Regions from separate parts of the Pseudomonas beijingensis genome, predicted to be linked through region 1. Evidence: predicted binding sites of a transcription regulator. Region 1 holds the regulator's gene; each other region holds the start of a gene.
What was found. The regulator FliA, encoded in region 1, starts transcription of late flagellar genes. The targets are predictions, from matches to a motif close to CTAAAGTTTNNNNNNNNNNNGCCGNTAA.
Positions count from the first base shown of each region.

Region 2: the regulator FliA is predicted to act here: its motif matches at 3,005-3,032, upstream of PSH84_RS18515 (methyl-accepting chemotaxis protein).
Region 3: the regulator FliA is predicted to act here: its motif matches at 2,918-2,945, upstream of PSH84_RS06640 (methyl-accepting chemotaxis protein).
Region 4: the regulator FliA is predicted to act here: its motif matches at 1,621-1,648, upstream of PSH84_RS06515 (methyl-accepting chemotaxis protein).

Region 1 is NZ_CP117425.1:2,775,637-2,781,122, reverse strand. It holds gene PSH84_RS12615 (chemotaxis protein CheA) at 1-1,849, opposite strand, end outside; gene PSH84_RS12610 (protein phosphatase CheZ) at 1,880-2,665, opposite strand; gene PSH84_RS12605 (chemotaxis response regulator CheY) at 2,684-3,055, opposite strand; gene fliA (RNA polymerase sigma factor FliA) at 3,222-3,965, opposite strand; gene fleN (flagellar synthesis regulator FleN) at 3,962-4,792, opposite strand; gene flhF (flagellar biosynthesis GTPase FlhF) at 4,908-5,486, opposite strand, start outside.
Region 2 is NZ_CP117425.1:4,103,025-4,108,510, forward strand. It holds gene PSH84_RS18505 (YqaA family protein) at 1-268, opposite strand, end outside; gene PSH84_RS18510 (DUF411 domain-containing protein) at 268-714, opposite strand; gene PSH84_RS18515 (methyl-accepting chemotaxis protein) at 952-2,946, opposite strand; gene PSH84_RS18520 (hypothetical protein) at 3,185-3,373, shown strand; gene PSH84_RS18525 (fe2+ zn2+ uptake regulation protein) at 3,383-3,763, opposite strand; gene pvdQ (bifunctional acylase PvdQ) at 4,060-5,486, shown strand, end outside.
Region 3 is NZ_CP117425.1:1,428,004-1,433,489, forward strand. It holds gene PSH84_RS06630 (2-hydroxyacid dehydrogenase) at 1-31, shown strand, start outside; gene PSH84_RS06635 (bleomycin resistance protein) at 175-612, opposite strand; gene PSH84_RS06640 (methyl-accepting chemotaxis protein) at 959-2,875, opposite strand; gene PSH84_RS06645 (16S rRNA (uracil(1498)-N(3))-methyltransferase) at 3,000-3,707, opposite strand; gene tatC (twin-arginine translocase subunit TatC) at 3,704-4,501, opposite strand; gene tatB (Sec-independent protein translocase protein TatB) at 4,498-4,917, opposite strand; gene PSH84_RS06660 (twin-arginine translocase TatA/TatE family subunit) at 4,928-5,215, opposite strand; gene PSH84_RS06665 (phosphoribosyl-ATP diphosphatase) at 5,240-5,486, opposite strand, start outside.
Region 4 is NZ_CP117425.1:1,398,110-1,403,595, forward strand. It holds gene PSH84_RS06515 (methyl-accepting chemotaxis protein) at 1-1,543, opposite strand, end outside; gene PSH84_RS06520 (hypothetical protein) at 1,828-2,082, shown strand; gene PSH84_RS06525 (lipocalin family protein) at 2,114-2,683, shown strand; gene PSH84_RS06530 (formimidoylglutamate deiminase) at 2,820-4,184, opposite strand; gene hutC (histidine utilization transcriptional repressor HutC) at 4,328-5,038, shown strand; gene PSH84_RS06540 (HutD/Ves family protein) at 5,035-5,486, shown strand, end outside.

The sequences.
Region 1 (5,486 bases):
GCATGATCGCCAGGGTCAACGGAACCTTGATGACGATCTTCGAGCCCAGGCCCTTGGTCGAGTAGATATTGATCGAGCCGTTGAGCTGGGAAATCTTGGTTTTCACCACATCCATGCCCACACCACGGCCCGACACGTCGGAAATCTCGGTTTTGGTCGAGAACCCCGGGGCGAAGATCAGGTTGTAGCACTCGGATTCGCTCAGACGGTCAGCCGCATCCTTGTCCATCACACCGCGTTTCACCGCGATGGCACGCAGTACATTCGGGTCCATGCCTTTGCCGTCGTCGGAGATCGACAGCAGGATGTGGTCGCCCTCCTGCTCGGCGGCCAGGATCACCTTGCCGCTGCGGACCTTGCCCGAGGCTTCGCGCTCTTCCGGCGACTCGATGCCGTGGTCGACCGCGTTGCGCACCAAGTGGACCAGCGGGTCGGCCAGGGCTTCGACAAGGTTCTTGTCGAGGTCGGTCTCTTCACCCACCAGTTCCAGGTTGATTTCTTTCTTGAGCTGGCGAGCCAGATCGCGAACCAGGCGCGGGAAGCGCCCGAAGACTTTCTTGATCGGCTGCATGCGGGTCTTCATGACCGCGGTCTGCAGGTCTGCCGTGACCACGTCGAGGTTCGACACGGCTTTGGACATGGCTTCGTCCTGGCTGTTGAGGCCCAGGCGCACCAGTCGGTTACGCACCAGCACCAATTCGCCGACCATGTTCATGATCTCGTCCAGGCGTGCGGTGTCGACTCGAACGGTGGTCTCGGCTTCGCTGGCTGGTTTTTCCGCTGGCGCCGCCGCCGGAGCACGGGCGGGTGCCGGGGCAGCAGCGGCAGCGGCAGGCTTGGCGGGCTCGGCCTTGGGCTCCGGTGCCTTGGCAGCGGGTTTGGGCGCAGCCTTGGCCGCTGGCGCAACGGTAGCGGCAGCAGGCGCAGCGGCAGCCGTACCGACTTCGCTGAACTTACCCTTGCCATGCAGCTCATCGAGCAGCGATTCGAATTCCTGGTCGCTGATCAGGTCGCTACCCGCGGCAGCGGCGGCGGGCTTGGCCGGCGTCGGTGCCGAAGCGATGGCCGAATCCAGCGCGTCAACGGCAAAGGTGCCCTTGCCATGCAACTGGTCGAGCAAGGCTTCGAATTCATCATCGGTGATGTCCGAGCTGTCGCCCGCCGCTTTCGGGGCGGCCGGGGCCGTCGGCGGAACGACCGCATCCGGCGCGAACTGACCCTTGCCGTGAAGCTGGTCGAGCAGCGACTCGAACTCGGCATCGGTGATTTCATCGCTGGCCGCCCCACCGGCGGCTTGCGCAGCAGGTGCAGCCGGAGCGGCTGGTGCCTCGGCCTGGGCCTTGACGGTATTCAGGGAGTCCAGCAGCTGTTCGAATTCGTTATCGGTGATGTCGCCCGATTCTTCGGCGACCGGCTCTTCAACCACCGCCTCGACAATCGGCGCCGCTTCGTCAGCCGATTGCGGCTCGGCCAGGCGCGATAGCGCGGCAAGCAGCTCGGGGGTGGCAGCCGTGATCGGCGAGCGCTCACGCACTTCACTGAACATGCTGTTGACCGCATCCAGCGCTTCGAGCACCACGTCCATCAGTTCCGAATCCACGCGGCGCTCACCCTTGCGCAGGATATCGAACACGTTTTCGGCAATGTGGCAGCACTCCACCAGCTCGTTGAGCTGGAGGAAGCCGGCGCCTCCTTTTACAGTGTGGAAACCGCGAAAAATTGCATTGAGCAGATCCGCATCATCAGGTCGGCTTTCCAGCTCGACCAGCTGTTCGGACAGTTGCTCTAGAATCTCGCCGGCCTCAACCAGGAAATCCTGAAGGATCTCTTCATCGGCGCCGAAGCTCATTAATGGCTGCTCCTAAAACAGGGCTAAAACTCAGAATCCAAGGCTGGACAGCAAATCGTCCACATCGTCCTGACCGGACATAACGTCTTCTCTTTTATCGGCATGAATTTGCGGACCTTCACCCTGAGAGAGATGTTTTTGTGGATCTTTTTCAGCAAGCATCGCTTCACGGTCGTGTTCGATGCCTGCAAAGCGGTCGACCTGGCTGGCCATCAACACCAGTTTGAGCAGGTTGCTTTCCACTTCGGTGACCAATTGGGTCACACGCTTGATCACCTGGCCGGTCAGGTCTTGATAGTCCTGGGCCAGCAGAATGTCGTTGAGGTTGCTTGCCACGGCGCGGTTCTCGGTGCTGCTGCGCGCCAGGAAACCGTCGACCCGACGGGCCAGCTCCCGAAACTCTTCAGCACCGACTTCGCGACGCATGAACCGGCCCCAGTCGGTGCTCAAGGCCTGGGCTTCTTCACTCAGGCCGTTGACCAGCGGCGTTGCACTTTCCACCAGGTCCATGGTGCGGTTCGCCGCGGCCTCGGTCAGCTTGACCACATACCCCAGGCGCTCGGTGGCGTCGGTGATCTGCGAGACTTCCTCGGCCTGCGGCATGTGCGGGTCGATCTGGAAATTGACAATCGCGCTGTGCAGTTCACGCGTGAGCTTGCCCACTTCCTGATACAGACCGCGGTCACGGGTCTGGTTGAGCTCATGGATCATTTGAACCGCATCGCCAAAGCGACCTTTTTCAAGGCTGTCGACCAGTTCGCGGGCATGTTTTTTCAGGGTCGATTCGAAATCGCCCATTGAAGATTCGTTGTCCATAGCTCCCCCGTGGCGCAGTTAACCGATGCGTTCGAAGATTTTTTCGATCTTCTCTTTCAACGCCTGGGCCGTGAAGGGTTTGACCACATAGCCGTTTACACCGGCCTGGGCCGCTTCGATGATCTGCTCGCGCTTGGCTTCGGCAGTGACCATCAGCACCGGAAGATGCTTGAGCTTTTCGTCGGCGCGCACATGGCGCAACAAGTCGATACCGGTCATGCCGGGCATGTTCCAGTCAGTCACCAGAAAGTCGATGCTCCCGCTGTTGAGGACCGGAATGGCTGTGACGCCATCATCCGCCTCGACCGTGTTGGTGAACCCAAGGTCACGCAACAGGTTTTTTATGATCCGCCGCATCGTTGAGAAGTCATCAACGATGAGGATTTTCATGTTCTTGTCCAATTCGACCTCCAAGCAGTCTTAAACGCGCCCAGCACCTGGACGCGCCATTTCAATCAATCCGGCACAACACTCGACAACGGTCCGGAGCACAACGGATGGAGACTGGCGCAGTACCTGCCAGGCCAGCCTCGTCGCAGTGTCCCCACACTGCCTGTCAACGCGCTCGCCACTCCCCCAAACGCCCCCGCAAACGGGCCGCGCACTGGCTGTGTAACTGGCTGACCCGCGATTCGCTGACCCCCAGGACCTCACCGATTTCCTTGAGGTTCAGCTCTTCGTCGTAGTACAGCGCCAAGACCAGTCGCTCACGCTCCGGCAAATTGGCAATCGCATCCGCCAGCGCGCTCTGGAAACGTTCATCTTCCAGGTCACGCGATGGCTCCATGTGAGCACTCGCGCCATCCTCGTGCAGCCCTTCGTGTTCGCCGTCCTGCAGCAGGTCGTCGAAACTGAACAGGCGGCTGCCCAAGGTATCGTTCAAAATCCCGTAATAATCATCGAGACTTAACTGGAGTTCGGCAGCAACTTCGTGATCTTTAGCGTCACGCCCGGTTTTCGCTTCAATTGCCCGAATCGCGTCACTGACCATGCGGGTATTGCGGTGCACCGAACGCGGCGCCCAATCGCCCTTGCGGACTTCATCGAGCATCGCCCCGCGAATGCGAATACCGGCATAGGTCTCGAAACTGGCGCCTTTGCTGGCGTCGTATTTGTTCGACACTTCAAGCAGGCCGATCATGCCGGCCTGGATCAAGTCCTCGACCTGGACACTGGCCGGCAACCGCGCCAGCAAGTGGTAGGCGATACGCTTGACCAGTGGCGCATAACGCTCGATCAATTCGTATTGGGCGTCCCGTGCCGATTTTTTGTAGAGATGGTTGTAACCGCTGGCTGTCATAGCACGGGCCCTGCTGTTTGTTGCACAAGACGTTCGACGAAAAACTCCAGATGCCCGCGAGGATTGGCCGGCAATGGCCAGGTATCGACCTTCTGGGCGATCGCCTTGAACGCCAGCGCGCATTTGGAACGTGGAAAGGCTTCATAGACGGCACGTTGCTTCTGGACGGCCTTGCGCACGCTTTCGTCGTAAGGCACCGCGCCGACGTATTGCAGGGCGACGTCCAGGAAGCGATCGGTGACCTTGGTCAACTTGGCGAACAGGTTGCGTCCTTCCTGCGGGCTCTGGGCCATGTTGGCCAGGACGCGGAAGCGGTTCATGCCATAGTCGCGGTTCAGCAGTTTGATCAGGGCGTAGGCGTCGGTGATGGACGTCGGTTCGTCGCAGACCACCAGCAGCACTTCCTGGGCGGCGCGCACGAAACTGACGACCGAGTCGCCAATGCCGGCCGCGGTATCGATCACCAGCACATCGAGGTTGTCGCCGATGTCGCTGAAAGCCTGGATCAGGCCCGCGTGTTGGGCTGGGGTCAGGTGAACCATGCTCTGGGTGCCGGAGGCAGCCGGCACGATACGAATCCCGCCTGGCCCCTGCAACAGCACGTCGCGCAGTTCGCAGCGGCCTTCGATCACGTCCGCCAGGGTGCGTTTGGGGGTAAGCCCCAGCAGCACGTCGACGTTCGCCAGGCCCAGGTCGGCGTCCAGCAGCATGACCCGTCGGCCAAGCTCTGCCAGAGCCAGGGACAAGTTCACTGACACGTTAGTCTTCCCGACGCCACCTTTGCCGCCGGTCACCGCGATCACCTGTACGGGATGCATGCTGCCCATGTTCGTTCTTTACCTTGTCTTCTTAGACGGAGGCCACATTACTGGCTGCGCGTTCGCATAAGGAACAATGCATGGCAGACCATCGATGTAGGTACAAAAAATATTCATGATTACCTCAGCCGACCTGCTTGCTCGGGCTGTGGTAGATGTCAGCGAACATGTCAGCCATGGCTTCTTCGCTGGGTTCTTCCTGCATTTGCACACTCACGGCACGACTGACCAGTTGATGACGGCGCGGCAGATGCAAATCATCCGGGATCCGCGGCCCATCGGTCAGGTAGGCCACCGGCAGTTCATGACCGATCGCCAGGCTCAACACCTCGCCCAGGCTTGCCGTTTCGTCCAGCTTAGTCAGGATGCAGCCGGCCAGTCCGCAGCGTTTGTAGCTGTGGTATGCGGCGGTTAGAACCTGTTTCTGGCTGGTGGTTGCCAACACGAGATAATTTTTTGACTTGATACCGCGTCCGGCCAGGCTTTCGAGCTGCATGCGCAGGGCTGGATCGCTGGCTTGCAGGCCCGCGGTATCGATCAGCACAACGCGTTTGCGCAGCAACGGCTCCAGCGCCTGGGCCAGGGATTGGCCCGGATCCACATGGGTCACCGACACATTGAGGATCCGGCCCAGGGTCTTGAGTTGTTCCTGGGCACCGATGCGGAAACTGTCCATGCTCACCAGGGCGATGCTCTGGGCGCC
Region 2 (5,486 bases), 1.3 Mb from region 1:
CGAAGCGCTGGTAACGCACGCGAGCCTTGTCCAGGTGAGCCGGGCTGACCGGGAACCAGCGTCGGTCCTTGAAGTGCTCCAGGCGCGTGCCCAGCCACCAGTTCACCAGCGAACCCAGGACGTTGCCGACAGTGGCGACCCCCAGCAACAGCCAGGTTTCGTGGCGCTCGCTGAGCAGCAGGCCGACCAACAAGGCCTCCGACTGCAGCGGCAACAAGGTCGCCGCACCGAAAGCCGCCAGGAACAAGCCGATATAGGCTTCGCCCATCAGTGGGCCGGGTAATCCGCCACTACGGTTTGGGTCCCGTCTTTCTTCAGGCCAATCACTTGATAGGCATCGCTCATGCCGTCCATTTCCATGCCGGGCGAGCCCATGGGCATGCCCGGCGCGGCCACGCCGAGCAAGTCATCGCGCTTGCTCAACGCCAGCACCTGATCGGCCGGGACATGGCCTTCGACGAATTTGCCGTTGATTTCGGCGGTGTGGCAGGAACGCAGGTTTGGCGCCACGCCCAGGCGTTGCTTGACCGAACTCATGTCGGCCTCGACATGGTCGTTGACCTTGAAGCCGTTTTCTTGCAGATGCGAGATCCACTTCTTGCAGCAGCCGCAATTGGCGTCGCGGTGCACATCGATGGCGACGGGTTCGGCGGCCTGGGCCAAGGTAGTCATGAACAGGGTGCTCAAGGCGAGCAGGTGCAGGGGGTTGGCCATGAAGAAGGTCTCGTGTCGAACGGTTTGGCGGGAGGATAACAGAGTAGCGAGGGCAAGCTGACAGGGGGCTGAGGCGGGGATTACACAATTGTCAGGCTGGAAGGACGAACGCAGTCTTGTGGGAGCTAGCTAGCTTGCTCGCGATAGCGGTTTGTCAGTCACAATCTTGCAACTGATCCGACTCTATCGCGAGCAAGCTTTGCTCCCACAGATCTGACACAGGTGAATGGAGACGCTTCAGCGCACCTTGAACCGCCCCATGATCGTATTCACCCGACTATTGGCGTCCAGCAGTTGCCGGGTGTTGGCCTCGCTGGCCAGGCCACTTTCCACCAGTTCCTCCACCATGTGGCGGATTTGCACCATGCTGCGATTGATCTCCTCGGTCACCGCGCTCTGTTGCTCGGCGGCCGTAGCGATCTGGGTGCTGAGGCTGTTGATCTGGCTGACCGAGCCGGCCATTTCGTCCAGGCCCGAGTTGACCCTAGAGGTCGCATCGGCCGCCGACTGGCAACTGGCCTGGGTGTTTTCCATGGCCGAGACCGACGAGCTCACGCCTTGGGTCAGGCGGGTCAGCATTTCGTTGATTTCCGAGGTACTGGCCTGGGTACGGGCGGCGAGGGCGCGGACTTCGTCGGCCACCACGGCAAAACCACGGCCTTGCTCCCCGGCACGGGCAGCCTCAATAGCGGCGTTGAGCGCCAGCAGGTTGGTCTGCCCGGCGATGGCGCCGATCACGCCCAGGATCTCGGTGATGCGCTGGGCGTCTTGTTGCATGCTCTCGACCTTGCGGGTGGCGCTGGCGACTTCATCGATCAACGCCACCACACTGCTGGAGGCCTCACCGACCACGACGCGGGAGCGATCGGCATGCTCGTTGGCGCGTTGGGTGAACGCCGCAGTCTCGGCCGCGTTTTGCGCGACGCTTTCAGCCGTAGAGCTCATCTGGGTGATGGCGGTCACGGTCTGGTCGGTTTCCGAGGCGTGGCGCATCAGGATTTCGCTGGTATGGGCCGAGGTCCGTTGCAGATCGCCCAGGCTCGACGCCATGGCGCCGGTGGCCTGGGTGACTTCACCGATCATGCCTTGCAGGTAGGCGATGAAGCGGTTGACCGAATGACCGATCGCCCCCAATTCATCCTCGGCCCGGATGGTGATGCGTCGGGTCAGGTCGGCATCGCCGGTGGACAAGGCGTCGATGTTGCCTTTGAGCACCTTCATGCGATGGGTCAACTGGCGGATCGCGTAAAGCTGCATCAAGACCAGCAGGATCACCATCGGGATCTGCAGCAGGCTCAGCGTGCTCAGCACATCGTCGCGCTGGGCGGTGATCAGGCGGGTTGGCAATGCGGTCGCCAGGAACCACGGCGAACCTTCGATAGGGCGCATGAAGAAGGTGCTGGCCTCGCCCTTGTTGTCGAACTCGACCCGCTGCAACGGCTGGTCGCGCTGGGCCAGGCCCGCCTTGACCTGGGCGGCGAATGGCGAGGTGGCCGCCAGTTCGCTGATGTTCTTCAGCACGATCGGCCCGCTGATGCGCGAACTGTTGCTGATGATCTTGCCGTCGCCTTCGACGATCAGCATCTCGGCGCTCAGGTCGGCTTCCTTGCGTGCCACCAGCTCATTGAAGAAGCCCAGGGTCACGTCGATGGTGGACACGCCGTAAGGCACGCCGTTTTTCTGGATGGCCATGGCGCAGTTGGTGCGCGGTTCGGCGCTGGCGTCATCTTTATAGGCCGCAGCCCAGGCGCATTTGCCCGGTGGAGTGGCCATGCCGCCCTTGTGCCAGGGTTGTTCGTAATAGTTGGGCGCGGCGTCACTGTTCCAGAAGGTATTGACCACCAGTTTGCCGGACGCGTCGCGGTGCCAGAACGTGCTGAACTTGCTGCGACCCTCGGCCCGCTGGTTGGGCAAGGGCCAGATCCCGCCGCCGAAGACTTTCAACTCGCCGTACTGATCCACCAGCCCCGGCAACACTTTGTCGATGGCATCGCTGTCGAGCAGCGGGATGGTCTGGGTGATGCTGCGTTGCTGCGCCTGTACCTTGTTCAATTCGCCCTGGATCTGCTCGGCAACCTCGGCGATGCGGTTCAGGACCACTTGCTCTTCGGTGTGGCGCAGCTTGGGCGCGACCAGGTAACTGATGCCCACCACCGTCAGGAGGGACAGCACCAGCATGAAAATAACCAGAAACAGGGTGTAGCGTGCCTGAATAGTTCGGAATGAAGGCATGTGGGAAGTCCTTGCACGAAGGCGACTTTCTGGAGCAGGCGGATGGGCAGTCCTGACTATATCGGCCTGGGAGGACGCAGCTTTAGAGGTCAGTTGGTCGAGGGATAGAACGAGCGGATTGCACGAAGACACGCCTTCGGCTGTACCATGGGGGCCGTCGGCAACCCGTCATCCAGGCGATAGGGTGCGGACTTGACAAGCCTTCGGATACAGAACGGATACATTCAGGAAATTGGCAATGACTCATTCACAACGTTTGAAATACTCGATTCTGATCGTCCTCGTCGTCCTGGCAATCATGTTGGGGCTGTCCTGGATGCAGGGCAAGGGCATGATCAGCGAGCAGTTGTTTCAATACATCGCCATTGCCGTGGCGGTCATCGTGGTGGTGATCAACGGCGTAATGCGGCCCAAGGTCAAGCCCTGAGCGCCGGCTTCATTCCTCGGCCTCGAGCACGGCCATCGCGCTAGGGTGCAGGCGGTAGCTTTTATCGGCGTTGAGGGTCACGACCCCTTCGCTGCACAGGCGCTTCAATACCTCGCGAACGCTGAGAAAGGACAACGGAATGTCCAGCCCCAATAACTGGCTGTGCACACCACGCACACCCAGGCAGCGGTTTTCGTGGGCGGCCTTGAGCAGCGCGTCGATGACTTTAAGACGAATCAGGCTGGTCCTGAGCCCGAAGCTCTTGAGCAGGCGCCTGATGTGGTCATTGCCGCCGCGCTCTGGCGGCCTGTCGAATTCACGGTGAGTGGCGTTCAGCGAGACGCCGGTTGGCCTTGGCTTGCCCTCCATGGGCAGTTGCGCGTTACGCATGCAGAAACTCCTTACCAGCCTGATCAGAAAAGGTCACGAATACTCTCCTGTTATAGGACGAACGAGGACGCGCAATCATGAGGACGATGATGTGAAAAAATTGCCCCCGCTTCGTCAAACCCCCGTGTTCAAGCGGCGCAAGGCCATTAATTTTTTTTCATCCGGTTCGTTTTCAAGGTAGGCACATTCCGGTTCAGCACGCGGCGTGTGATTTCCCAGGCGGGCCGAGTGTTTGTCGACTGGCGCAGCGGCAGCCGTCCTGGTCTCTGAAGTTTTCATCAGGAGTGAACGTGAGAATGTCCGGGCAGTTATCGAGGGTTGGCCTTGCAGGCGCTTTTCTGGGGATCGCCCTCGGGCTCAGCCCCGTGGTCAATGCGCAGGACGATGGACAGCAGGCCAGCGCCGAGATCCGTCGCACCCGGTTTGGCGTGCCACATATCCGGGCTCAGGACGAACGTGGACTGGGTTATGGCATCGGTTATGCCTATGCCCAGGACAATCTGTGCCTGCTGGCCAATGAGATCGTCACGGTCAATGCCCAGCGCTCGCGTTACTTCGGGCCCGAGCAGGTCACGGTCGAGCAGCGGGAGAACCGCGCCAGCGATCTGTTTTTCAGCTGGCTCAACACACCGCAAGCGGTCTCCGGTTTCTGGCAGGCCCAGACGCCTCAAGTGCAACAACTGGTTGAAGGCTATGCGGCGGGCTACAACCGTGCGTTGGCCGAGCGCAAGGCCAAGGGCCTGCCTGAGCAATGCGCCAGTGAGTGGGTGCGGCCGATCACCGCGCTGGACCTGGTCAAATTGACCCGTCGCTTGTTGGTGGAAGGCGGCGTCGGCCAGTTCGCCGAAGCCCTGGCTGGCGCACAACCGCCCCGGGCGACGGCACTCGCCACTGCTCCGGCCGCGAGTTTCGCCGCTGCCGCGACCCGGCAGCAGCGTTTTGCCCTGGAGCGCGGCAGCAATGCCCTGGCCATCGGCAGTGAGCGCTCGTTTAATGGTCGCGGCATGTTGCTGGCGAACCCGCATTTTCCGTGGGTGGGCGGCATGCGTTTCTACCAGATGCACCTGACCATTCCCGGCAAGCTGGACGTCATGGGCGCGGCGCTGCCGGGCCTGCCGATGATCAACATCGGTTTCAGCCAACACCTGGCCTGGACCCACACCGTCGACAGCTCAAAGCATTTCACCTTGTATCGGCTGCAACTGGACCCGAAAGACCCGACCCGCTACCTGCTCGATGGCGAATCCGTGCCGATGAGCCAGCAGACGGTCGCGGTGGACATCAAGCAACCCGACGGCCAGGTGCAGACGGTTTCCCGCGTGGTCTATGGCTCGCAGTTCGGCCCGATCGTGCAATGGCCCGGCCGGCTGGACTGGGACAACCGATTCGCCTACAGCCTGCGGGATGCGAACCTGGAAAACGATCGTGTGCTGGCCCAGTGGTACGCCATGAACAAGGCCGTCACGCTCAAGGATTTGCAGGACGCCGTCCATAAGATTCAGGGCATTCCCTGGGTCAATACCCTGGCGGTGGACGACCAGGGGCAAAGCCTCTACATGAACGTGTCGGTGGTGCCGAACGTCGACGCCGACAAACTGGCCCGGTGCAGTGACCCCCGGGCCGGGCTGCAACTGATCGTGCTGGATGGCAGTCGCAGCGAATGCGCCTGGGGCAACGATTCCAATGCAGTGCAAAAGGGCATTTATGCCGCCGACAAGCTCCC
Region 3 (5,486 bases), 1.3 Mb from region 1:
GAAAACCCTTCATGGTGTCAGTGGGCGTTAAGATCAATGGGTTTTCATTCGAAAGGTTTATCGAAAAAAATTGGCATGCGCTGTATTGGTTATTGCCTAATCATTGGCCTTTTGGCGTTTGAGTGACAAACGCTCACCTTCTCCAAGAAGGTGAGTGTTCAGTCAAGCATTTGCTTACCTTAGTTCATTGCGGCTGGACTTGGAGCCTAAGTATTGAGCGAACCTAAGTAAATAACCATCCGGGTCTAATACGAGAAAATTGCTTTGACCTTGAAGCAGGTTGTTCTCTTTGTACCAGCATTCTTCTATTGGTTTATGCAGCTCGTATCCCGAACCGATCAATGTTTTCGCTAACGCTCTGACATCGGGGCAATCAATTGAGAGGTTCATTCCGCGTCCATAAGGTTTTTGTAGCGGGCCTACTCGCCACGGTGACTCTTCGTGATCGTCTTGTTCCAGCATTAACTGGCTACCGTGATAGGAGATGAACATGAAGCCGTCGTTCGGTCTTTCATACTCAACGCTGAACCCAATGATCTTGCAATAAAATCTTGAGCTTGCCTTGATGTCGGACACAATCAGTTCAGGTATAAGCTTGTTAAAGGTGACCATAATTCCTCTTCCGTGAAGAATGTTTCGTATAGTTAATGGAGGTGCCATTCTGTCGTGAGCTCTAGAAAAGTCCAATCAATTTTTCTGATGCTTTTGTCATTATTTATGTTGGCTGCGATCGTTTGACGATAATGCCGCAGTTATAAATTATGTCTGAAAGTTAAAGTAGGCCGGTGGCCAAGCAGCGAGGTTATTTAAGGATGATAAATCTGCAGAGACGCATGTCGAACATCACATATTGGTAGAGCAGTGTCTCAGCTCCAATAGGGACTGAAACACTGCTTCATACGTTATGTGTTTGGAGCAACTCGTTAAGCGGCCGTTGGTGACAAAAGCGCCTATGCCTCTAAACTTTGAACCGCCCTACCAGCGTCTGCAAGTGCACGCCTAGCCGGGCCAATTCCGCACTCGAAGCGGCAGTCTCCTCACTGGACGACGCCGTCTGCTCCGAAACATCACGTACATTCAGCACACTACGGTTGATCTCCTCAGCCACAGCGCTCTGCTGCTCGGCCGCAGCGGCGATCTGCTGGTTCATCGACTGGATCGCCGAAACCGTGCGAGTGATGTTCTCCAGCGAGCCCCCCGCGCGGCGGGTCAGTTCGACGCTGTTATCGGTCAGGTTGCGGCTGTTGTCCATGATGGTCGCGACCTGCTGGGTCCCCGATTGCAGGCCGACGATCAGCTCTTCGATTTCTTCGGTGGACTTCTGGGTGCGCTGCGCCAGGCTGCGAACCTCATCGGCGACCACTGCAAAACCACGCCCTGCTTCCCCGGCACGGGCCGCTTCGATGGCGGCGTTGAGGGCCAGCAGGTTGGTTTGCTGGGCTACGGACTTGATCACGTCGAGCACGCTGCCGATCTTGTCGCTTTCACGCTTCAGGTCGCCCATCGCCGCGGTGGAGTTGCCCACTTCGAGGGCCAGGCGTTCGATCTGGGCGATGGCTTCACCGACGACTTTTTCGCCTTCGCGGGCCTGTTGGTCGGCAGCGACGGCGGCTTCGGAGGCTTCCTCGGCGTTGCGGGCGACTTCCTGCACCGTGGCGGTCATTTCATGCATGGCGGTGGCGACCTGATCGGTTTCCACCTTTTGACTGTTGACCCCGGCGCTGGTCTGCTCGGTCACGGCCGAGAGCTGTTCGGCGGCGCTGGCGATTTGCGTGACACCTTCGCCGATGCCACCGATCAATTGCCGCAGGCCCACGGTCATGCTTTGCATGGCGCGTTGCAGTTGGCCCAGTTCGTCGCGACGGTCAGAAGTGAGGTTGTGGGTCAGGTCGCCAGCGGCTACGCGTTCGGCAACCTTCAAGGTGTCGTTGAGTGGGCCGACGATCTGCCGGGTGATGAGCAGCGCTGCAATCACGCCGAACAGCAGGGCCAGCGCAGCCGCTGCGATGAGAACGGTCTTGGCCTGGGCGGTATCGTGGTCTCGCACCGCCGTCTGGGACACGGTGAGCTTCTGACTGGAATCGATCAGTACGTGGCCTTGCTCACTCATGCGCTGCAACGCGGCGCCATTATCGATCTGGGAGTCGCGGAACTGGCTGACCGCCGCGCGATAGACGTTCATCGAGTCGCTGGCCTGCTGAAGACTATCGGCGAACTCCTCGGGTAGCTGGGCCGGCAAGCGTGCCAGCAGTTTCAGGACATCGGTGATTGCATCGATGGCGGGCTGCTGGGCCTCGCTTTTTCCGCTGTAGGTGTAGCCGCGAACCTGATAGCGGGCCTGCTGGATCGCCTTGCTCAGGGCCACCACGTTGTTGAATTGAGTAACGTCGCCGCTTTGCAGCAATGCTTTTTCCACCTCGGCAACGCGGGCCACGGCGTTGTCGGCGCTGGCGCCGAGCTTGCTGCGGGCGTCTTCGCGGCTGACGGTGGCGCTGGTCATCTGGGCGAAGGCACTCTTGTATTCGGCAACGGCGGCCAGCTGTGCATCGATCAACGCCACATCGGCCGGTTGTTCGATCAACTGGCGAGCAGTCTTCAGGCCCTCTTCGAGCTTGCCCAGCAGGTCGTTGACCTGTTGCGGCCCTTTCTCGCCCCGCGTGCTGTTGTAGTCGATGCTGGCCAGATTCAAGTCTTTGCTCAAGTCGTTGAGACTGGCAATGAACCCCAGTTTATCGCCCCGGCTGATGACATTGCCCAGGCCGGACCAACCGGTGAATGCGATCATCAAGGTGAGGAACAGCACCAGGCCGAAGCCTGCACCGAGTTTGCGATTAACGCTTACATTTCCCAGACCCTGGGCAAGCCACCGGAACATGCTGATACTCCCTTGGAGCGCTGAATTGGTTTTATGGGCACTGTATCGGCGGCTTTGACGGGATCTGTAGAAATGAGCTCAGGATTCTCCGAGTGGCTTATTTGTGGCGAAGCAGAGATGCCTTTCAGAACAACCTTGCAAGCAATGCGGTAACCGCGGTCTCGACCCGCAGAATCCGCTCGCCCAGTTGTACCGGTTGCAAGCCGGCCTTGCCCAGTAGGTCGATCTCGTAGGGAATCCAACCGCCTTCGGGGCCGATGGCCAAGGTCACCGGCTCCGTGAGTGCTCGCGGGCAGGGTGGGTGGTTGCCAGGGTGGCCGACCAGTCCGAGGGTGCCGTTGGTGATGGCCGGCAGGCGGTCCTCGACAAAAGGCTTGAAGCGTTTCTCGATAACCACCTCGGGCAACACGCTGTCCCGGGCCTGCTCCAGGCCCAAGATCAGTTGCTCGCGAATGGCCTCGGGTTCGAGGAACGGCGTCTGCCAAAAGCTCTTTTCCACGCGATAGCTGTTGACCAGCACCACCCGCGGCACGCCCATGGTGGCGATGGTCTGGAACACTCGCCGGAGCATTTTCGGGCGCGGCAGCGCCAGCACCAGGGTCAACGGCAACTTGGCCGGCGGCGCCTGGTCGAGGGTCACTTGCAGTTCGGCCTCGCGAGCCTCCAGGCGCAGCACCTGGGCCGAGCCCATCAACCCGCCGATGCGCCCGACCCGCAGGCTGTCACCGACGGCACTGCGATGGACTTCCTGCATGTGGGTCAACCGGCGATCGCTCAGGATCACGCGGTCAGGCCCAATGAAGTCGGCCTCTTCGAGCAGCAGCAGGTTCACGCTTGGGTCGCTGGCGGCTGGTCGTTGTGGTCATCGACCGGCTGGTCCTCGGGTTCTTCTTCCCGGCGCTTGCGCACCAGGCCACCGAACAGGATGCCGATTTCGAACAGCAGCCACATCGGCACGGCCAGCAGGGTCTGGGAGAAAATGTCCGGCGGGGTGAGGATCATGCCGACCACGAAGCAGCCGATGATCACGTAGGGGCGGATCTTCTTCAGGTAGGCGACGTCGACCACGCCGATCCACACCAGCAGCACCACGGCCACGGGGATTTCGAACGCCACGCCGAAGGCGAAGAACAGCGTCATGACGAAATCCAGGTAGCTGCTGATGTCGGTCATCATCTCCACGCCCGCCGGGGTGGCGGCGGCGAAGAACTTGAAGATCAGCGGGAACACCAGGTAATAGGCGAAGGCCATGCCGGTGTAGAACAGCAGGATGCTGGATACCAACAGCGGTACGGCGATGCGTTTTTCATGCTTGTACAGGCCCGGGGCGATGAAACCCCAGATCTGGTGCAGGATCACCGGGATCGCCAGGAACAGCGAGACCATCATCGTCAGCTTCAGTGGCGTCAGGAACGGCGACGACACGTCGGTGGCGATCATCGTCGCGCCTACCGGCAGGTACTGGCGCAGCGGCGTGGAGACGAAGGTGTAGATCTGCTGGGTGAAGGAAAACAGCCCGGCGAAGATGATGAAAACCGCCGCGACGCAACGCAGCAGGCGGGTGCGCAACTCGGTGAGGTGCGATACCAGCGGCATCGGCTGGTCGTTTTCAGGGATATCGCTCATGGGGCTCGCGGCGGCAAAGTAGGATCGTTAGGCGCAGGGACAGCGTGGGGCGCTGTATCCGCTGCCGTCGGTGTCACGGGCGCCGGTTCAGCCACCGGCGTGCCACTCTCTGGCGCTTGGGAAGCCACGATCGGCTCGGCCACAGGCTGGACTGGCGTCGGTTCCTGCTGGGTCGGCGTGAAGATTTTCCGCGCTTCCTGCTCCAGGGACAGAATGTGTTCGTTGTGAAGTTGCCGACGGATGTCGTCGGCGCCGATTTCACGTTCAACTTCCTGTTTGATCGCATTGAAGCTGCGCTTCAGGCGCCCGATCCAGAGACCGGCGGTGCGCGCAGCGCCCGGCAGACGCTCGGGGCCCAATACCAGCAGGGCGACGAGGCCGACGAGCAGCAGTTCAGTGAAGCTGATCCCAAACATTAGTCAGTGCTCACGAGTCTTTGCGAATGGGCTCTTCGACTTTCTGGGCCTGCACGTCGATGGTGTTCGGCGCATTCACCGGCTGAGTGGCCTGTGGGTGTACCGGTTGGGTCGGTTGTGCGGGCTGAGCCTGGTTGGTCGTCGGATCGGCCGGTTTCTCGTCATCGTTCATGGCCTTGCGAAAACCCTTGATCGACTCGCCGACATCGGTGCCGAGGTTCTTCAGTTTCTTGGTACCGAACACCAGCACCACGACGACCAGGATGACGACCCAGTGTTTCCAGTCAAAGATACCCATGTGGCTACTCCTCTCAAAAATTGATCAGGCGGACGGGCGCGAGGCTTTCTCGACGTGCCCGGACAGACCGAAGCGACGGTCCAGTTCATCCAGTACGGCCTGCGGATGCTGCCCCAGTTGGGCCAGCATGACCAGGCTGTGGAACCACAGGTCGGCGGTCTCGTAGATCACGTCGCTGCAATCGCCGCTGATGGCGGCGTCCTTGGCGGCGATGATGGTCTCGACCGACTCTTCGCCGACTTTTTCCAGAATCTTGTTCAAGCCCTTGTGG
Region 4 (5,486 bases), 1.4 Mb from region 1:
GCTGCGCCGAATCCTGGGTGCGGTGGGCCAGGTTGCGCACTTCATCGGCCACCACTGCGAAGCCGCGCCCGGCTTCACCGGCCCGGGCTGCTTCGATGGCGGCGTTGAGGGCGAGCAGGTTGGTCTGCTGGGAAATGCTGGTGATCACCTCAAGAATCTGGCCGATGTTCACCGTGTTGCTGTTCAGGGTTTCGATGTTGCCACACGAATCGCTGATCTTGGCCGACAACTGTTGCATGGCCGCGATGGTTTTATCCACCACTTGCTGACCGTCTTCGGCCAGGCTGCGGGCATCGCTGGAATGTTGCGAGGCGAGGGCGGCGTTCTGGGCGATTTCCTGGGCGGCGGCGCCAAGCTGGTTGATGGCCGCGGCCACGCTGCTGGTGCGCGATGCCTGCTGGTCGGAGTTGAACATCGACGAGTTGGACGCACTGACCACGCGCAAGGCGACTTCGTTGACCTGTCCGGTGGCTGAGGCCACTTCGCGGATCGAGGTGTGAATGCGCTCGACAAAACGGTTGAACGACGTGCCCAGTGCGCCGAATTCGTCCTGGCCGTGGATGACCAGGCGGCGGGTCAGGTCGCCTTCGCCTTCGGCGATGTCATGCATGGCACGGCCCATGGTCAGCAGCGGCTGCATCAGCACGCGGATCAACATGCCCAGCAGGGCGATGATGAACACCACGGCGATGACCATGGCGATCAGTGCCGATGTACGGAACTCACTGAGCATCGCCAGCGCGGTGTCCTTGTCGAGCACCAGCGCCACGTACCAATCGGCGCCCGGCACGCCGTTGACGCGGGTGAAGGAGATGAATTGGGTCTTGCCGTCGAGATCGACTTCCTTCACGCCCGGGCTGATTTGCGGTGCGCCGTTGGGGTAGGCCTCGGCCAGGGTCTTGAGCACGCGCTTGCTGTCGGGGTGGATCAGGATCTTGCCGTCGGCGCTGACGATGAACGCGTGGCCGTGGCCGCCGAAGTTCAGCGAGTTGATGATGGCGCTGACGCTGGACAGGTCGATGTCCGCACCGGCCACGCCGATCATCTGGTTCTGGCGCTGTACCGGTGTGGCGACGGTGATCACCAGCTTGCCCGACGAGGCGGCGATGTAGGGCTCGGTGACAATGGTTTGCTGTGCGCTGTTGGCGGCCTTGTACCAGCCACGGGCGCGCGGGTCGTAGTCGGCGGCGCGATTGCCGGCCGGTACCGAGAACATCACGCCGTCGGTGCCGCCGAAATAGCTGAGCTGGAAGTTGCCGGTGTAGGCCGGCAGGCCCACGGCGCGCTTGAGGCTGTCGGCACTGCTGCCGTCCACGGCGATCTGCTGGGCCAGCGATTGCAGCAATTGGATACGGCCGTCGACCCACGTCTGGATGTTGCGGCTGGTCAGGCTGCCGAGCTCCTGCATGGAGGTCTCGGTGCTGGCGTGCAGGCTCTGGCGTTGACGATAGTCGTTGAACAGGATGAAACAGGCGAATGCAACGGCCACCACGAGGGCGGCAGCCAGCAGGATTTTATGGCTGAATTTCATGTTTCTGGTCATTAATAACACTACCGCGGAGGGACGGGTCAGGAAGGGCTGTCAATTTGCCATAGCGCAGGGTTTTGCGCTGTTACTTTTTATCGGCGCAGAAGCCCGGCCCATCAGGCGTCAGGGCGTCAATCCCGACGAAAGGTACGACGGCGTCACAAACCGGTTGATTCACCGATGAAACACCTCTGCACGGCCAATAAATACTGGGGGCGTCAGGGAACCAGATAAGGGTTTTCTCTTCTAAGGATCAGGTTGGCACCCTGCCACCTCCCTTCCGTTCCAGGAGTTACACCATGTCGCTGCGATCTATCGCTCTGCTGTTTATGTGCGTCGTGTTGACCGCATGCAGCAAGGTCAACCAGGAAAACTATTCGAAACTGTCGGCGGGTATGCCCAAGGCCGAAGTCGAAACGTTGCTGGGGAAACCGACCGATTGCTCAGGCGCCCTCGGCATGTCCAGCTGCACCTGGGGCGACCAGAAAAGCTTTATCAGCGTGCAGTACGCCGGTGACAAAGTGTTGATGTTTTCCGGCCAAGGCCTGAAGTAAACCGAGGCCAGAGGCCTGCGGGAGAAAAATAATGATGCGGTTAGTTTTTGTGCTTTTGGCTGGCCTGGTTTTGGCTGGCTGTGCCACTTCTGGCGAAGATCCGCTGGCACCCAAGACGGTCAACAGCGTCAACCTCAAGCGTTACCAAGGGACCTGGTATGAGTTGGCCCGCCTGCCCATGTATTTCCAGCGCAATTGCGCGCAATCGGAAGCTCACTACACCCTCAAGCCAGACGGCAATGTGGGTGTGCTCAATCGCTGCCTGACCTCGGACTGGCAGTGGGAAGAAGCCAAGGGTACCGCCACGCCGCAGGTGCCGGGCAAGACCGACAAGCTCTGGGTCGAGTTCGATAACTGGTTTTCACGGATCGTGCCGGGCGTGGCGAAAGGGCAATACTGGGTGCTGTACGTCAGCGATGACTACAAGACCGCCATCGTCGGCGACCCGAGCCGCCGCTACATGTGGCTGCTGTCCCGCACACCGACCGTCAATAGCGTCGTGCGCGAGGAACTGCTGAGCAAGGCGCGCCAGCAGGGTTATGACACGACACGACTGATCTGGCGCGCCTCGGATCGGCAGATGGCCAAGACCTCGGACTGACGGTCACCCGAAAACCAGTGTGGGAGCGAGCTTGCTCGCGATGACGGATTTCCAGTCAACATTTGCGTTGAGTGTGAAGGCCTCATCGCGAGCAAGCTCGCTCCCACAGTGGTATTCCCACATTGATTTTTTGCGATCAGCCCAGGAGTTCGCGCAATACCTGGGTAAACGCCCGGGCGCTTTCCTCTTCGCCGGCATGACGCCCATCGCGCACAACCCACTGTCCACCGACCATCACATCGCGCACCTGGCGATCGCCGCCGGCAAACAACCAGCGATTGAGGATCCCGTCGCCCTGGGCGGTGGCCAGGTATGGGTCGTTGCCATCGAGCACCAGCCAGTCGGCGCGCTTGCCGATGTCGAGGGCGCCGACCGGTTGTCCCAGGGCCTGGGCGCCGCCTTCCAATGCCGCGTCAAACAAGGTGCGGCCAACCATCGGCTGATCCGTCCGGTATAAGCGGTTGCGCCGTTGATCACGCAGGCGCTGGCCATATTCCAGCCAACGCAATTCTTCGACCACGCTCAACGACACATGACTGTCGGAGCCGATCCCCAGGCGTCCGCCCTGGGCGAGGAAATCCACGGCCGGGAAAATCCCGTCCCCCAGGTTGGCTTCGGTGGTCAGGCACAGACCGGCAATCGCCCGGCTCTTGGCAATGAGGCTGACTTCCTGGGCGTTGGCATGGGTGGCATGGACCAGGCACCAGCGCTGGTCGACCTCGGTGTTTTCGTACAGCCATTGCAACGGGCGGGCGCCGCTCCAGCTCAGGCAGTCATCGACTTCCTTTTGCTGCTCGGCGATGTGAATGTGCACCGGGCAATCACGGTCGCTGGCGGCCAGCACGTCCTGGATCTGTTCGGGCGTCACGGCGCGCAGCGAGTGGAAACACAAGCCCAGGGCCTGGGACGGTTGCCCGGCCAGGATCGGCTGCAAGCGTGATTGAAGCTTCAAGTAGTTTTCGGTGCTGTTGATGAAGCGACGCTGCCCGTCATTGGGCGCCTGGCCGCCAAAACCGGAATGGCTGTAGAGCACCGGCAGCAGCGTCAGGCCGATGCCGGCGGCGCTGGCGGCGTGGCTGATGCGCAGGGCCAGCTCCGCCGGGTCGGCGTAGGGCGCGCCGTCGGTGTCATGGTGCACGTAATGGAATTCGGCGACCGAGGTGTAGCCGGTCTTGAGCATTTCGATGTACAGCTGGCGAGCGATGATGCCGAGTTGCTCGGGGCTGATTTTTCCGACGAGGCGATACATCAAGTCGCGCCAGGTCCAGAAACTGTCGTTGGGATTGCCCGCCACTTCCGCCAGCCCGGCCATGGCCCGTTGAAAAGCATGGGAGTGCAGGTTCGGCATGCCCGGCAACAACGGGCCGTCCAGCCGTTCGGCGCCGTCTGCGTGGGAACCGGCCTGGATATGGGTCAGGACGCCCTCGGCATCGACCTCAAGACGTACATCGTGGGCCCATCCACTAGGCAGCAGCGCGCGTTCGGCAAAGAAGGCGGACATGGTTCAACCTCATCGTGCGTAATTTGTATATACATATACAGACGTTTGCCTGGCCGGTAAACTCCGGCAAGCTAGCAACCTTATCCGCAGAACAGGGAACCGCCGTGCCGACTCCGCCTGCCAAACCGCCGCTGGCCGCACACATGGGTGACAGTCCGGCGCCCTTGTACGCCCGCGTCAAACAGATGATCACCCAGCAGATCGACAGTGGAAACTGGCCGCCGCATTACCGCGTGCCGTCGGAAAGCGAGCTGGTCAGCCAGTTGGGCTTCAGTCGCATGACCATCAACCGTGCCCTGCGGGAAATGACCGCCGACGGCCTGTTGGTGCGCATGCAGGGGGTGGGCACGTTCGTGGCCGAGCCCAAGAGCCAATCCGCGTTGTTCGAAGTGCACAACATTGCCGACGAAATCGCCTCCCGTGGTCATCGCCACACCTGCAAGGTGATCACCCTGGAAGAAGAGGCGGCCGGTTCCGAGCGAGCCCTGGCCCTGGACATGCGTGAAGGCCAGAAGGTGTTCCATTCGCTGATCGTGCATTTCGAGAATGACATCCCCGTGCAAATCGAGGACCGTTTTGTCAACGCACTGGTGGCGCCTGACTACCTCAAGCAGGATTTCACCGTGCAGACCCCTTACGCCTACCTGAACCAGGTTGCGCCACTGACCGAAGGCGAGCACGTGGTGGAAGCGATCCTGGCCGAGCCGAGCGAATGCAAGCTGCTGCAGATCGAGCGAGGTGAGCCGTGCCTGTTGATCCGCCGTCGTACCTGGTCCGGACGCCAACCGGTGACCGCCGCACGCCTGATCCATCCGGGCTCCCGCCACAGCCTGGAAGGGCGCTTTCATAAATGAGCCAGTTGAAGGTTTTACGCGCAGCAGATTACCCCCGCATGCCGTGGAAAAACGGCGGTGGCAGCACCGAGGAAATCACCCGCGATGCCGGTGCCGGCCTGGAAGGTTTCGGTTGGCGCCTGTCGATTGCCGATATCGGTGAGTCGGGTGGTTTTTCCACATTCGCCGGTTACGAGCGGGTTATCAGCGTTCTGCAAGGTGACGGCATGACGCTGAACGTTGATGGCCAGACCACGCGGGCTTTGCATCCGCTGGACCCTTTTGCGTTCAGTGGCGAGAGTCATGTGTATTGCACGCTGCTGGGCGGGCCGATTCGCGACTTCAACCTGATCTACACGCCACAACGTTACCGCGTGCGGTTGCAGTGGTTGGGCGGCCAGCAGCGGTTTTTCAGCGAGGCGGGGACGGTGTTGGTGTTCAGTGCCGCCCCGGGATTGGCCATCAAGAT